DNA from 2 places in the Moraxella nasibovis genome. Region 1 is predicted to be linked to the other one. Evidence: riboswitches for the same ligand, from Rfam matches in the RefSeq annotation. Region 1 holds a riboswitch; the other holds the start of a gene.

The links. A riboswitch is a leader RNA that binds a small molecule or an ion and turns the genes downstream of it on or off. The one in region 1 is predicted to bind thiamine pyrophosphate.
Region 2: another riboswitch for thiamine pyrophosphate. It lies ahead of thiC (phosphomethylpyrimidine synthase ThiC); the one in region 1 lies ahead of LU290_RS10005 (ABC transporter ATP-binding protein).

What each region holds. Positions count from the first base shown of each region.
Region 1 is NZ_CP089975.1:2,099,588-2,107,077, reverse strand. Features, by position in the region: gene LU290_RS10035 (hypothetical protein) at 37-615, opposite strand; gene LU290_RS10030 (Lrp/AsnC family transcriptional regulator) at 835-1,302, opposite strand; gene LU290_RS10025 (EamA family transporter) at 1,478-1,936, shown strand; gene LU290_RS10020 (EamA family transporter) at 1,920-2,462, shown strand; gene smpB (SsrA-binding protein SmpB) at 2,539-3,006, opposite strand; gene nfsA (oxygen-insensitive NADPH nitroreductase) at 3,187-3,969, shown strand; TPP riboswitch at 4,079-4,165, shown strand; gene LU290_RS10005 (ABC transporter ATP-binding protein) at 4,187-4,903, shown strand; gene LU290_RS10000 (ABC transporter permease) at 4,900-5,643, shown strand; gene LU290_RS09995 (ABC transporter substrate-binding protein) at 5,697-6,677, shown strand; gene coaD (pantetheine-phosphate adenylyltransferase) at 6,847-7,347, shown strand; gene LU290_RS09985 (YfhL family 4Fe-4S dicluster ferredoxin) at 7,393-7,490, shown strand, end outside.
Region 2 is NZ_CP089975.1:17,839-25,328, forward strand. Features, by position in the region: gene ygiD (4,5-DOPA-extradiol-dioxygenase) at 160-948, shown strand; gene LU290_RS00075 (hypothetical protein) at 1,170-1,619, opposite strand; gene LU290_RS00080 (D-amino acid dehydrogenase) at 1,629-2,879, opposite strand; gene LU290_RS00085 (hypothetical protein) at 3,282-3,740, shown strand; TPP riboswitch at 3,758-3,874, shown strand; gene thiC (phosphomethylpyrimidine synthase ThiC) at 4,041-5,894, shown strand; gene LU290_RS00095 (ABC transporter ATP-binding protein) at 6,103-7,490, shown strand, end outside.

The DNA.
Region 1 (7,490 bases):
CGCTCTATGGGTATAGATGATTGTTCGCCTTTTTTGTTATTTAGTGGCAGGTCTGATTTCAATCGGTAGCACCAAGCCTTCGCCAAATTTATCAGCAAACACATATTCGTGCGTGTCAGCGACCACCTCATGCGTGGTATGGACGATGAGTTTCATGTCCGCTCCATCGGTCAGCTCGTGGCTGCGGTAATGGTTTTCTAATTGGTCAAGTAATTTGCCTAAGGCTTCTGGGGCTGCCATACTCACGACAATGCTGTGCTGAGCGGCTTTATCGCTGATGTTGTAGGCTTTGGCGTAGTTTTTGACGGCATTGCTGTCAATGGCGATGGGATAGGCATAATTGGCGGTGTCGGCACGAGTGGTTTTGGTGTCAATGAACGACCAATCAATTTGAATGTTACCGTCTGCCGTTGTGATGGGTTTGGCTTCGGCTGTGCCATCGTCAGGCAATGTTTTTGCTAAGACTTCTAAATCATGGGGATTTGAGCCGTGTGATGACTCAGTGGCTGATACGGTAGTTGGTTGCTCGCTTGGGGTGGCTGCGGTGTTTGTGGCTTGTTGATCGCAAGCGGTCAGCAGGCAGACCAATAATGGCAAACAGACGATTTTTTTCATACAAAATCCTTAAAATAAGATACTAATAAACGCTTATAAATTCTCATAATAGCCAAATAAGTTGTGTAGGGTGGGTTTTGCCCACCATATTTAGCATAACTTATTGAATTTGTTGGGTTTTCTATTTGATGAGCCCAACCTATGACTACGGTCTTGTAGGAACGAAAGATTTTTCGCTCCTACGGATTTGCGGTACATTTTATATCAATTTTAAAATGCTTATTTTAGCGTAATTTTTGTGCCAGATTTGATAAAATTCATCACAAACTGGCTGTTAAAGTGATTGACATTGTTTTCACTGGTCAAAAATTTGCGTGTAAAAGCATGATAATCTTGCATATTTTGACTATTGACCACCAGCACAAAATCATAATCGCCAGAGATTTCATAGCACATCATGACTTGGGGTTCGGCAGACATCACTCGCTCAAAGCGCTGCTGCATGGAGACGCTGGAAGTTGCCATTTTAATCATCACCAGTACGGTCAGCGTGTAGCCCACCTTGACAGGGTCGATGATGGCGACTTGTCGGTCGATGATTTCATTGTCAATGAGTGTGTTGATACGGCGTTGAGCGGTGGCGACTGATACGCCTGCTTGTTCGGCGATGGTTTTGAGTGGCAAGGTCGCATCGTCTTGGAGTAGGTTTAAGATGAGTTTGTCGGTGTCGTCTAGCATCTGATTCATGATTACAATCATTCCATTGGCAAATGATGAAAAATTTTATCAATAAAGCAAAATTTTTGCAAAATAAAATCACAAATTGGCTTATTTTTGGCAATTTTTCTCAAAACAATCCATTAAAATGAGCGACATTCATTGCTTAATATTCTTTATTTCATATTATCAAGATTGACCGACCATGACCACCAACATTTCTTTATCTGATTCTGCTGTTTTGACCACACCTGTGGCATTAACATCGACCCAGACTGTCCAAGCTGAACACAAAAAACGCCGCCAATTTGTCTTTGGCGTGGCGTTGGTAGTGCTTGCCAATGTGCTGTTTGGCGTACTGTACTCGTACGGAAAATGGCTGTCGCCTTTGACAGGCACAAGTGTGTTTTTGTGGCGAATGGTGATGATTTTGGCGTGTTTGCTGGCATTTTTGGCAGTCAGTGGTCAGATGAAAGGTGTGGTTGATGATTTAAAGGCGGTGCGTGGCGTGAAGTCGTGGCTGTGGCTACTGGCACCGACCCCAATTTTTGCCAGCCAGCTGTGGCTATTCATGTGGGCACCGCTAAATAACCAAGGTGTACAGGCGGCGATGGGTTATTTTTTATTTCCATTGGTGATGGTGTTGTTTGGCTGTGTTTTTTAAAGAAAAATTAACCAAGATTCAGTGGCTTGCCGTTGCTTTGGCGTTGGCTGGCGTGTGTGCAGAGATTGTTCGCACGGGCGAAATCAGTTGGGCGACTTTTTGGGTATGCTTGACCTATCCGATTTATTACACCATGAGACGAGCCCAAGGTGTGCGTGCAGTTACAGGCTTATTTTTGGACGCAATACTCATCGCGCCGTTTTGCTTGGTGTACTTGCTCATGTATGACATGGCGACCGTGCATTTGGTATTGCAAGACGGCTGGCTACTCATCAAAGTAGCAGGACTGGGCGTGGTGAGTATTTTGGCATTGCAGTCGCATTTAGAAGCCAATCGCCTTTTGCCAGTGAGCTTATTTGGACTGATTGGTTATTTGGAGCCTGCGTTGTTATTTGTGCTTGCGGTAACGGTATTGGGCGGTGTGTTTACTTGGGACATGCTTACAAGCTACGGACTGATTTGGGCGGGGATTTTGTGTTTGATTGGGCAGGGCGTTTTTGCCATGCGTAAGAGCAAGCTCGCCTAATGGTGTGAATTGTTGATGAATACAAAAAAGGTCGCTAATATGGCGACCTTTTTTTGTGATGGGATTGGGCGTGTGATTAACGAAAATCCGCCTTAAAGCCACGCTTTTTGTCCATTTGCCAATCTCGCTCTTTTAAGGTGGCTCGCTTGTCGTGGAGTTTTTTGCCTTTGGCAAGGGCGATTTCACATTTGACACGAGATGCTTTCCAATAGCAAGACAGTGGCACGACCGCATAGCCTTTTTGATTAACCATGCCGAATAATTTGTCAATCTCACGGCGGTTGAGCAGTAGCTTTCGGGTGCGAATGTTGTCAGGGTTGATGTGCGTTGAGCTGGTCAGTAGTGGCTGAATGTGCGCACCGAACAAGAAAGCCTCGCCATTTTTAAAAATCACATAAGCGTCCGTGATGGTCATTTTGCCTGCACGAATGGATTTGACTTCCCAGCCTTCTAGGGCAAGCCCCGCCTCAAAAGTCTCTTCAATAAAATATTCATGCCTTGCTTTTTTGTTAGCGCAGATTTGGTTGCTTGGTTTTTTTGCCATGTTCGTTGTCCGATATTTTTTTAATTTTGCTATTATAACAAAATCTTGGCTTGGATAAAGTAGTGCATTTGTTACAAGTCGCTTTTACCAAAATATCCATCAATTCAATTTGCCTTTATGACGGATAATTGATACCATGATGGCGTGTTATTTTATTGACTTTATTTAAGGAATGTTTTTATGCTAAACAGCAAGCCTACTTTAGAGACTCTGCTCAATCATCGTTCGGTGCGTAAATACACAGGCGAGCCGATTTCCGATGAAATGCTGACCGCCATTTTAGAAGCGGGGCGTGCGGTCTCAACTTCCAGCTTTTTGCAGGCATCTAGCATCATTCGTGTCAAAGATACGGCAAAACGCACGGCACTGCGTCAGATTTCTTGTGATATGAGCGATGAAGCGTATCAGCAGGCGGTGGCTGATGGCAAGCGTTTGGGGCATGGCTATGTGGAATCGTGTGCCGAATATTTGGTATTTTGTATGGATGCCAAGCGCCACAACCAGCTTGCCGATGTGCAGACAGACTGGATGGAAGTAACCTTAATTGGGGCGATTGATGTGGCATTGATGGCACAAAATGTGCTGGCTGCTGCCGAGAGCTTGGGTTTAGGCGGTGTGTTCATCGGCTCACTGCGTAATGACATCGCCAGAGCGGGCGAAGTGCTGGGCTTGCCTGAGCATGTTGTGCCATTGTTTGGTCTGTGCTTGGGACACCCTGACTGGGAATCTAAAATCAACCAATCACAGCGTCCGCGTTTGCCATTAGAAGTGCTGGTCTCTACCGACACTTATCAAGTGGCAAGCGATGAAGCCTTGGCAGACTATAATGAACAAGTCAAAGCATACTACAACGGTCGTGGCTTGGATTTGGATTGGCGTGCTCAAATTGCCGATACCTTTGGCGGTGATGTGCGTCCGTTTGTGTTGGAATATTTGCAAAAACAAGGCTTTGCTAAGCGTTAATTTTGCCGATTTTCACTCATGATTCACACCAAAACCCTTTGTCATCGTTTGGCAAAGGGTTTTTTGATGGCAGGCTTTGCAATGTTGGATGCAATAAGTTATAATCTTTCTCATTTAGTCGGGGTGCGATGAGCTGAGATGATACCCGTGAACCTGTTCAGTTAATGCTGTCGTAGGAAACTAACCATGCCTAATTGTCTTTGGTCGTTGTGTTGATATGCAACGAGTTGTCATTCGTGATTTGTCGCTACAGTTTGGCGAGCAGTCCATTTTTCATCAATTTCACTTTTCCCTATCTGACGGGCGTTTTACCAGTCTGCTTGGTGCGTCAGGCGTGGGCAAATCCACGCTACTTAGAATCATTGCAGGTCTGCATACGGATTTTGTAGGCGATGTGCGTCTGGCGACTGGGACGACTTTGGCGTACATGGCACAGCAAGATGCCCTATATCCGTGGCTTTCGGTGCTTGATAATGTGCAACTGTTCGCCCATCTGTCTGGTAAACGCTCCGCCCAAACCCAAAGTCTGGCTCAAGATTTATTGGCAAAGGTAAAAATGAGCGAGCATTTGCACAAAAAACCCTACCAATTATCAGGTGGTCAGCGTCAGCGAGTGGCTTTGGCCCGTACGCTGATGAGCGATGCCAATTTGGTACTGATGGACGAGCCGTTTTCGGCATTGGATGCGGTTACTCGCCATGAGTTGCAGGCGTTGGCGTACGAATTGCTTTGTAATAAAACCGTGTTACTCATCACGCACGACCCCCAAGAAGCCATTCGTCTGAGCGATGACATTTATGTGCTAAAACATCAGCCTGCCACCATCGCCACAAAAATCAGTCCACAAACTCGCCCCATCAGGGCATTAGATGACGACAATTTTGGTCAGCTGCACGCCCAGCTTTTGCATGAATTGTCAGGGGATGCGTCATGAAGTGGCTAAAAGTTCCGCTCATTACTGTGATTTTGCTCGTCCTTTGGCAAATGGTGGTCGTCATTGGCGAGTTGCCACGCTATATTTTGCCAAGCCCCAGTTTGGTATGGCAGTCGTTTTTGGATCATCATGCACTGGTTTGGCAACACACAAAAATCACGCTGCTTGAAATCCTGCTTGGGCTTATCATTGGAGTATCTATGGGCGTTGTGTCGGCATTGATATTGAGTAGCTCTAAGAAAGTCTCGTCCGTGTTATTGCCATTATTAATCATCTCGCAGGCGATTCCTGTCTTTGCCATCGCCCCTTTGCTCGTGCTGTGGTTTGGCTATGGCATTGCCTCAAAAATCGTCATGACGGTGCTGATTATTTATTTTCCTGTGACGGCGGCGTGTTTTGATGGACTTCGTCAGACACCAGTGGCTTGGCTGGACATTGCCAAGACCTATCGCATTACGCCCATACAGATGTTATTAAAGGTGAAATTACCCGCCAGCTTGCCTGCTTTGGCATCAGGACTTCGCATTGCCATCTCCATCGCACCGATTGGGGCGGTGGTTGGTGAATGGGTGGGTTCGTCAGCAGGACTTGGCTATTTGATGTTGCACGCCAACGCCAGAATGCAGGTGGATTTGATGTTTGTGGCATTACTTGTTTTGCTTGTGATTGCTTTGTGCTTGTATTTTTTGGGCGATTATTTGTTAAAACGATGGGTGCCATGGGCAAATCATTTGCATTAAAAAGTATTTGAACAACCAAATCATTGGGTAAATGAAATGAACAAGGAGTTTTTATGAAATTTTCAAAAATCATCGCAACCACGCTGGCGACAGCTCTATTGGCGGCGTGTTCGCCAAAAGCAGACGACAAAGCCGCGCAAACCCAAGCAAGTACCACACAGCCTGTGTCGCTTTTGTTGGATTGGTTTGTTAATCCCAATCACGCTGCCATCATCATCGCCAAGCAAAAGGGCTATTTTGCTGAGCAGGGTTTGGCGGTGGATGTGGTTGAGCCTGCCGATCCGTCCATGCCACCGAAATTGGTTGCCGCAGGGCAGGCGGACATTGCGGTGGATTATCAGCCACAACTTCAACAGCAGGTTGCCGAAGGCTTGCCACTGGTGCGAATTGGCACGCTGATTAACACGCCTTTGAACAGCTTGGTGGTGCTAAAAGACAGCAACATTACCAAATTAGAAGACCTAAAAGGCAAAAAAATCGGCTATTCTGTGAGTGGTTTTGAAGAATTGCTCCTAAAAACCATGCTTAAATCTGCCAATTTAAGCGAAAAAGATGTCCAGATGATCAATGTCAATTGGTCGCTGTCGCCATCGCTACTGAGCAAGCAGGCAGATGGCGTGATTGGGGCGTTTCGTAATTTTGAACTCAATCAGCTAAAACTTGAAAAACATGAAGGCGTGGCGTTTTACCCAGAACAGCACGGCGTGCCAGCTTATGATGAGCTGATTTTTGTGGCAAAAAAAGACACCATCGGCGATGAAAAATACGCACGATTTATGACAGCCATCACCCAAGCGACTGATTTTATTGAGCAAAATCCAGACGAAGCATGGAAAATTTTCGTGAGCTACAAGCCAAATGAGCTGGACAATGAGCTCAATCGCATGGCGTGGGCGGACACTGTGCCACATCTGGCAAAACAGCCAAAAGCTCTAGATCAAGCACGCTATGAGCAGATGGCGACATTCATGCAAGAGCAAGGCTTGGTAAAAAGTTTGCCAAATGTGAGCGAATATGCGGTAGAGCTACCATAAGCGATATTTTTGCTTATTATTAAGTATGTCGCCACAATAAAACGCACTTGTTCATGGGTGCGTTTTTGGTTTAATTTTAAAGTCAAAACACAGACAGAAGTAAAATTGGTTTTAAATTAGCCAAAAATTTGATAGCATAAGCAGTTATTTTTAGCCAAATGATCAGCCAATGACGACACATACCCCAAAAAAAGCCCTATATCCTGGCACTTTTGATCCCATTACCAACGGACACATTGATCTTGTGAAGCGAGCTCTGCGATTGTTTGATGAAGTCGTCATTGCGGTGGCGTTTGCCCATCACAAAAAACCGTTGTTTAGCTTTGATGAGCGAGTGGCGATGGTCAAGGCGGTGTTCGCAGGCGAGTCGCGTGTGTCGGTGGTGGGTTTTGAGGGGCTCTTGGTGGATTTTGCCAAAGAACAAGACGCTCAAGCGGTGATTCGTGGGCTTAGAGCGGTTTCGGATTTTGAGTATGAATTTGGCTTGGCGAACATGAACCGCAGTCTTGATGAGAATTTTGAAGCGGTATTTTTAACGCCATCACAAGAATATTCTTTTGTTTCATCAACTTTGGTGCGTGAAGTGGCAAAATTGGGCGGCGATGTGTCCAAATTTGTGCCACCTTGTGTATTGGTAGGTTTTACCGAAAAATTTCCTGAGTATCACTAGTTTTTGCTTTACCCATTTTTACTTTAACAATAATTATCAATAATAATGGCACTAAAAATTACCGAAGAATGCATCAATTGTGATGTGTGCGAACCTGTTTGCCCCAATGAAGCAATATCAGCAGGCGACGACATTTATGTCAT
Region 2 (7,490 bases), 150 kb from region 1:
CGTTCGTGGTGAGCTTGTCGAACCATAACGGAAAAACCGTTCCACCCGCAGGCATAGCTTAAGGGCGAACGGTTTGGTGTGAATTGAGTATAATATGAATTTTACCATTAAAGTGTAGGAGCGAATTGCAATTCGCCCACATTTAACAAGGAAAGCCCAATGAAAACCCCAGCCCTTTTTGTCGGACACGGTAGCCCAATGAATGCCCTTGACGCCAACGCCCCAATCAATCAAGGCTTTGCCGACATTGTCCAAAAATTTGCCAAACCGACCGCCATTTTGTGTATTTCCGCCCATTGGTATGAGCCGTCATTACAGGTTCAAAGTGGCGAAAATCCGCCTTTGATTTATGATTTTTATGGCTTTCCTGATGAGTTGTACCAAGTGGCGTACCCCGCCAAAGGCTCGCCAAGCCTTGCCAAACGGGTGGGCGAGCTGTTGTCCGATGGCGATAAGCCCTTGATTTTTAATGACAATCGTGGCTATGACCACGGAGCGTGGGCGGTGTTAAAGCACCTTTATCCTGATGCCGACATTCCTGTGGTGCAGTTGTCCCTTGACAGCACCAAGTCCGCCGAGTGGCATTGGGCGTTGGCTCAAAAATTACGCCCCTTACGAGACGAAGGCGTGCTGATTTTGGGTAGTGGCGACATTGTGCATAATTTACGCTTGGCAAGTTTTGCCCACATTGACACACAAGGGGTGGGCTATGAGTGGGCATTTGATTTTGCTGATAGGATTAACCAAGCCATTGAAAATCAAGATAAAAATACTTTGGTGCATTTTGAAAAATTGGGCGAACCTGCTCGTCTGTCCGTGCCAACGCCCGAGCATTATTTACCCCTGTTGTATGTGCTGGCTCAGCGAGATGAAGACGATCCTGTGCTACTATTTAACGATTGGTTGGTGGCAGGTTCGCTGAGTATGACGAGTGTGCTTGTGGGATAAAATCCCTTTTTGTGATAAAAAGGGCTTGTGGTTTGATTTGTTGAGGGCAATTATTCATATTGAGTCATTTGCTTAATTATGGCTGGCTCGTATAAAATCATCAGGCACTTGCCCTGCCATATACCACACCGTTGAAAATCGTGATTTTGGTAATGGTTTCGTTGCTGTCTAGTTTGGTGATTTGGTTCATAAAAGTTGCCTTATTTGATTTACCTAAAATTTTAATTATCAATATGAATACTTTTTAGCCAATAAGGATAACCATTAACAAAGTTCTCAACTTCAATATATTCAAAACAGACTTTATCGCCTTTTTTAAAACCATTAAAAGAAAATTTATTGGCATAATAATCATCAATATAGCGAAAACGGTATTTTTTGTCTATGCTGCTGCTTTGAATGGTGATGCGATTGGTAACAGATTTTCTTTGCTGGCGTGCGGTTAATGGCTTATCAGGATAAATAATAATACCACAATCTTTTTGTGCTTTGCCATTATGGTACAAATAATCGCCCATTATATAATAATAGCCAATCACAAAAGTGCCAATCAGCCAAAAGCCAATTAATAAGCCGACAATGATTTTGTTATTTAGGGCATTGCCTTGATGCAAACCATAGGCAATAAAACCCACCAATAACCAAAAGCCCGTGCCAACAAAAACACCCATAGCTAAAAATTACCGATAACGGTCAATATTTAAGCCATCAATACTAATCTTGGTCTGTTTGCTCATAATAATATCGCTTAATAATTTACCAGAGCCACACGCCATCGTCCAGCCGAGCGTGCCGTGTCCTGTGTTGATAAATAGATTATCAAACTTGGTCGCTCCGATAATCGGCGTACCGTCTGGAGTCATTGGGCGAAGTCCTGTCCAAAATTTGGCATTCGCCAAGTCGCCACCATCAAACAAATCTTTGGTTACCATTTCTAGCGTGGCACGGCGAGCAGGGTTTAGGGATTTGTCAAAGCCTGACAATTCCGCCATACCACCCACACGAATGCGATTATCAAAGCGAGTAATGGCGATTTTGTAAGTCTCATCGAGCACGGTAGAAATGGGTGCTTTTGTTTCGTCCACGATTGGCACGGTCAAAGAATAACCCTTGACAGGATAAACAGGCAAATGAAGCCCTAAATCCTTTGCCATCGCCCGAGAATAACTGCCTAATGCCAAGACAAAACCGTCTGCCGTCAAAGTTTCGCCATTGGCAATGACGCCTGTTACTTTTTGATTATTGGTGATGATTTTTTCGATGGTGGTGTTAAATTTAAATTCTACGCCCAAAGTTTTAGAGTGTTCGGCAAGGCGTTTGGTGAATAAATTACAGTCGCCCGTTTCATCATTGGGTAAGCGTAGTCCGCCCAACAGATTGGCTGTGGCGTGGGCAAGGGCAGGCTCGGCATTGATAAGTCCGTCCTTGTCCAAGACTTCATAAGGTACGCCGCATTCGTCCAGAACTTTGGTGTCAAGTTTCATCGCTTCTAGCTGAGCAGGCTTTCTAAACACCTGCAAAGTGCCACCTGTGCGGTGTTCGTAATTAATGCCAATCTCATCACGGAGCGAGCGGATGCAATCACGACTGTACTCTGCCACTCGCATCATGCGTTCTTTGTTAATCTTGTATCGGCTGGCGTTGCAGTTGGACAGCATTTGACGCATCCACGCCAGCTGAAAGCTCGTGCCATCTGGGCGAATGGCAAGTGGCGCGTGTTTTTGCATGAGCCATTTTGCCGCCTTTTGTGGGATTTTTGGCGCCGCCCAAGGCGTTGAGTAGCCAGGGGAGATTTGCCCTGCATTGCCAAAGCTTGTCTCCTCGCTGACATCAGCTTGGCGCTCGATGACGGTGACTTTTGCCCCAGATTTTGCCAAATAATAAGCGGTGGTTGTGCCAATCACGCCGCCGCCCAAGACTAAAATGTGCATTTTTGATTTCCTATTTATAATAAAATCTTAACAAAAATTGTCATAATAATGCTTATGATAGCATGATTTTTTGGGTGTTTTATGATTTTTTCAATTGTTTGTTTTCATTATTTTGAGTAAAAATTTTAACAATTTCATGAGAAATTGGCTAAAATACCCCTTTAATTTGGCAAAATGCTGTAATCAAGGCGGTTTGAGATTTTTATCTATAAATTAAGATTAACTTAAAAAATTGAATTAAAAAGATAAAATCGCTAGGCAAATAAGCAGGTTTTAAATTATACACCTATTTGTCAATCGCAATTTTTTGTTATATTCTAAACTAAATTAAATGCGATTTACAAATCCAAGACCTCAACCTATCTGGCGAAAAATTTTAACAGTTTCCATAAGGGTTTCCGCATGACATCACGAGCATCATATCAACTCATTGCTACTTCAATCTTGTTTTTATTATTTATGGCAAATGTCCCTCCAGCGATTGCCAAAAGCAATAAAAACACCCTGCCTAATGAGATTTTTCAAGGATATTGGGCTGCGATAGAGCCCATGCAAGAGATGTTTTTTGTAATCAACTTCAAAAAAGATAAAAAAGGTAATCTCACTTCCGAACGCTATGTATTTAATTGTGGCAAATCGGAGAATTTTCAAACGGCACAACCTTTTGTTGATACAATCACACCAACCAAACAAGGATTGTTACTCAAAGCCGAAGGTAAATACGATCAAGCGATTATATCTGTCGAATCATTACAGCCAAAACACTCATTGGTGCTTGAACATCAATTGCCAAATCTACCACTTCAAATATCTATTCAATATCGCTATACAGTAACACCAACGCCGATTTGTCAATTGTAATTTTTGTTATGCTATGACTTAACTTGACGGAGTGCGGTTGTGCTTTTAAAAAGCAAAAATCGCTGAGAGCCATTGGCAATCCGTTGAACCTGATACAGTTCATACTGTCGTAGGAAATCAAGTTATTTAAAATCTTTGGGTTAGAATAAAAAATGTTCGTTCGCTCTGAGCCAAGTCGAAGGGTAACGAACAACCGTTATGGTTCGACTTAGCTCACCACGAACGGTTGTTTTACCCCATATTCATCGTAAGATTTTTGATGGCTTGATTTGTTTTTTAGCCATTTTTAAGGATTTTATGATGAGCCAAACCGCAAATCAAACCCCAACCGACATCATCAACCAGCATGAACAAGATGCCAAAGATTTAACTCGCATTTTGCCCGCATCTCGTAAAGTCTATGTACAAGGTTCACGCCCTGACATTCGTGTGCCATTTCGTGAAATTTCCCTAACCGATACACCAACAGGTCTCGCCAAAGACGGCTATGAAAAAAACGAGCCGATTTTGGTTTATGATACATCAGGCGTTTATACCGACCCCGATATAAACATTGATTTAAATCAAGGCTTGCCTAAATTGCGTGAAAACTGGATTGATGAACGAAATGACACCGAAATTTTGCCAAATTTATCATCAGAATTTGGGCGACAGCGTCTAAATGACATTCGCACCGAAAATATTCGTTTTGCCCACATCTCTAAGCCACGCCGAGCCAAAACAGGCAAAAATGTCACCCAACTGCACTACGCACGAGCGGGCATTATCACCCCTGAAATGGAATACATTGCCATTCGTGAAAACCAAAAACAGCGTGCAGGTGTCGATACTCGCCAGCATCAAGGCGAGAATTTTGGGGCGAATAATTTGCGTGAAATTACCCCTGAATTTGTGCGTTCTGAGGTGGCGATGGGGCGTGCGATTATTCCGTGTAATATCAACCATCCAGAATGCGAGCCGATGATTATTGGGCGAAATTTTTTGGTCAAAATCAACGCCAATATTGGTAACTCCGCTCTTGGCTCGTCCATTGATGAAGAAGTTGCCAAAATGACTTGGGCGACTCGTTGGGGAGCCGATACCATTATGGATTTATCAACAGGGAAAAATATTCACGAAACACGAGAATGGATTATTCGTAATTCGCCTGTACCGATTGGCACCGTGCCGATTTATCAGGCGCTTGAAAAAGTGAATGGCGTGGCGGAAGATTTAACTTGGGAGATTTTTAAAGATACGCTCATTGAGCAAGCCGAGCAAGGCGTGGATTATTTTACCATTCACGCAGGCGTTCTGCTCCGCTATGTGCCACTTACCGCCAATCGTTTGACGGGCATTGTCTCTCGTGGCGGTTCGATTATGGCTCAATGGTGCTTGGCTCATCATCAGGAGAATTTTCTTTATACCCATTTTGATGAGATTTGCGAGATTATGAAAGCCTATGATGTGTCATTTAGTTTGGGCGATGGCTTGCGACCAGGCTGTATCCAAGATGCCAATGACGAGGCTCAATTTAGCGAATTAAAAACCTTAGGCGAGCTGACAAAACGAGCGTGGGAGCATGATGTACAAGTGATGATTGAAGGACCAGGACACGTTCCCATGCACATGATTAAGGAGAATATGGAGTTGCAGCTTGAACATTGTGGCGAAGCTCCGTTTTATACGCTAGGACCGCTTGTTACCGACATCGCCCCTGCCTATGACCATATCACCAGTGCAATTGGGGCGGCGATGATTGGTTGGTATGGCACGGCAATGCTGTGTTATGTCACGCCAAAAGAGCATTTGGGCTTACCGAATAAAAAAGATGTCAAAGACGGCATCATCACTTATAAAATCGCTGCTCACGCCGCCGACCTTGCCAAAGGGCATCCGTCTGCCCAAGTGCGTGATAATGCTCTGTCGAAAGCTCGTTTTGAGTTTCGTTGGGAAGACCAATTTAATTTGGCATTAGACCCAGATTCGGCTCGTAGTATGCACGATGAAACCATGCCAAAAGAGGCTCATAAATCGGCTCATTTTTGCTCGATGTGTGGTCCAAAGTTTTGCTCGATGAAAATTACCCAAAATGTGCGTGAGTATGCCAAAGGTATGGAAGAAATGAAAGAGAAATTTGCCGAAAGTGGCGGAGAGTTGTACAAGGCAGTGTGATGACTGGTCGTAGGTTGAGTTATGCTTGAATAAATCCAAAAAATTCAATGGTTTATAATAAAATGTTGGGTTTCTCTATCGCTCAACCCAACCTACGACAGTTGCATTGCTTTATCAATTCAATGGGCATAAAAATTTCACAACAAACAGTTACGCCTAATTCTGCTATAATGGTCAGATTTTTAGAATTTTAGAAGTTTGATTTTATATGTCCTTATTTTCTTATTTTGAACGCAAGATTGACCCTTATCCAGACAGTCCCATGCCGACCATGACTCGTGGCAAATTGCTGGCTTTTTTGTGGGCGTGCAGTGAAGGGGCGAGAGTGTGGATTTTTATTCGCATGGTGCTTTCGGTGCTTTTGGGGGTGTTTGGCTCGCTTTTGTTTGCTTGGGCAGGTGATGTGGTGGATTGGCTGACGGTCTATACGCCAAGCACGCTGTGGCAGGAAAAGGGGCAGGTCATCATGATGATGTTGGGGCTGTGCGTGCTGTCAATTATCGGCGAGTTTGTGGGTAATTTGGTGCGATTTCAGGTGCTACAAGGCGTGCTACCCATGCGACTGCGTTGGTGGTTTCATAAGCACATGCTCGGTCAGTCCATGCAGTTTTATCATGATGAATTTTCTGGGCGAGTGTCAGCCAAGGTCATGCAAACGGCGTTGTCGGTGCGTGATACCATCATGACGATGGCAGAGATGGTGGCGTTCGTGTCGGCGTATCTGATCACCAGTGGTGTGATTTTGCTGGGTTTGGATATTTGGCTGTTTGTGCCGTTTGTGCTGTGGCTGATGGTGGTGGCTGCGATGATGAGATTCTTCTTGCCACGTCTAAGGCAGTCGGCAAGCAGTCAGGCGGACGCTCGTGCCTTAATGACAGGGCGAGTAACGGACGCTTATGCCAACATCGGTGCGGTGAAATTGTTCAGTCACTCTCAGCGTGAGCTTCGCTATGCCAAGTCCGCCATGCAAGAATTTATGCTGACTGTGCATACACAAATGCGGTGGGTGTCGGTGCTGGGGACGACCACAGAGACGGTGTCGCTTTTGATGATTGTCGGTAGCACGGCGATTGGTGTGTATCTGTGGATGGTGGGCGAGGTAACGGTGGGTGCGATCGCTGTGGCGACTGGCATTGCACTGCGTCTAAAAGCCATGATTCAGTGGATCATGTGGGAGATGGCAAGCCTGTTTGAACACATCGGTACGGTGCAAGACGGCATGAGTACGCTGACCACGCCACACGCCATTACTGACAAGGCAGATGCCAAAGTGTTGAACGCTCAGCGTGGCGAGATTGTCTTTGATGGTGTGGCGTTTAATTATGGCAAAACGGACGATAAAGCTGGTCTGTTGAATGATTTTCATCTGTCCATTCGTGCAGGCGAGAAAGTGGGGCTGGTGGGTAAATCTGGTGCTGGCAAATCCACTTTGGTCAATCTTTTGCTTAGATTTTATGAGGTGCAAAGCGGTCAAATCTGCATTGATGGGCAGGACATCAGTGGCGTTACCCAAGAATCTTTACGCCAAAACATCGGCATGGTAACCCAAGACACATCGCTCCTTCATCGCACCGTGCGAGAGAACATCGCCTACGG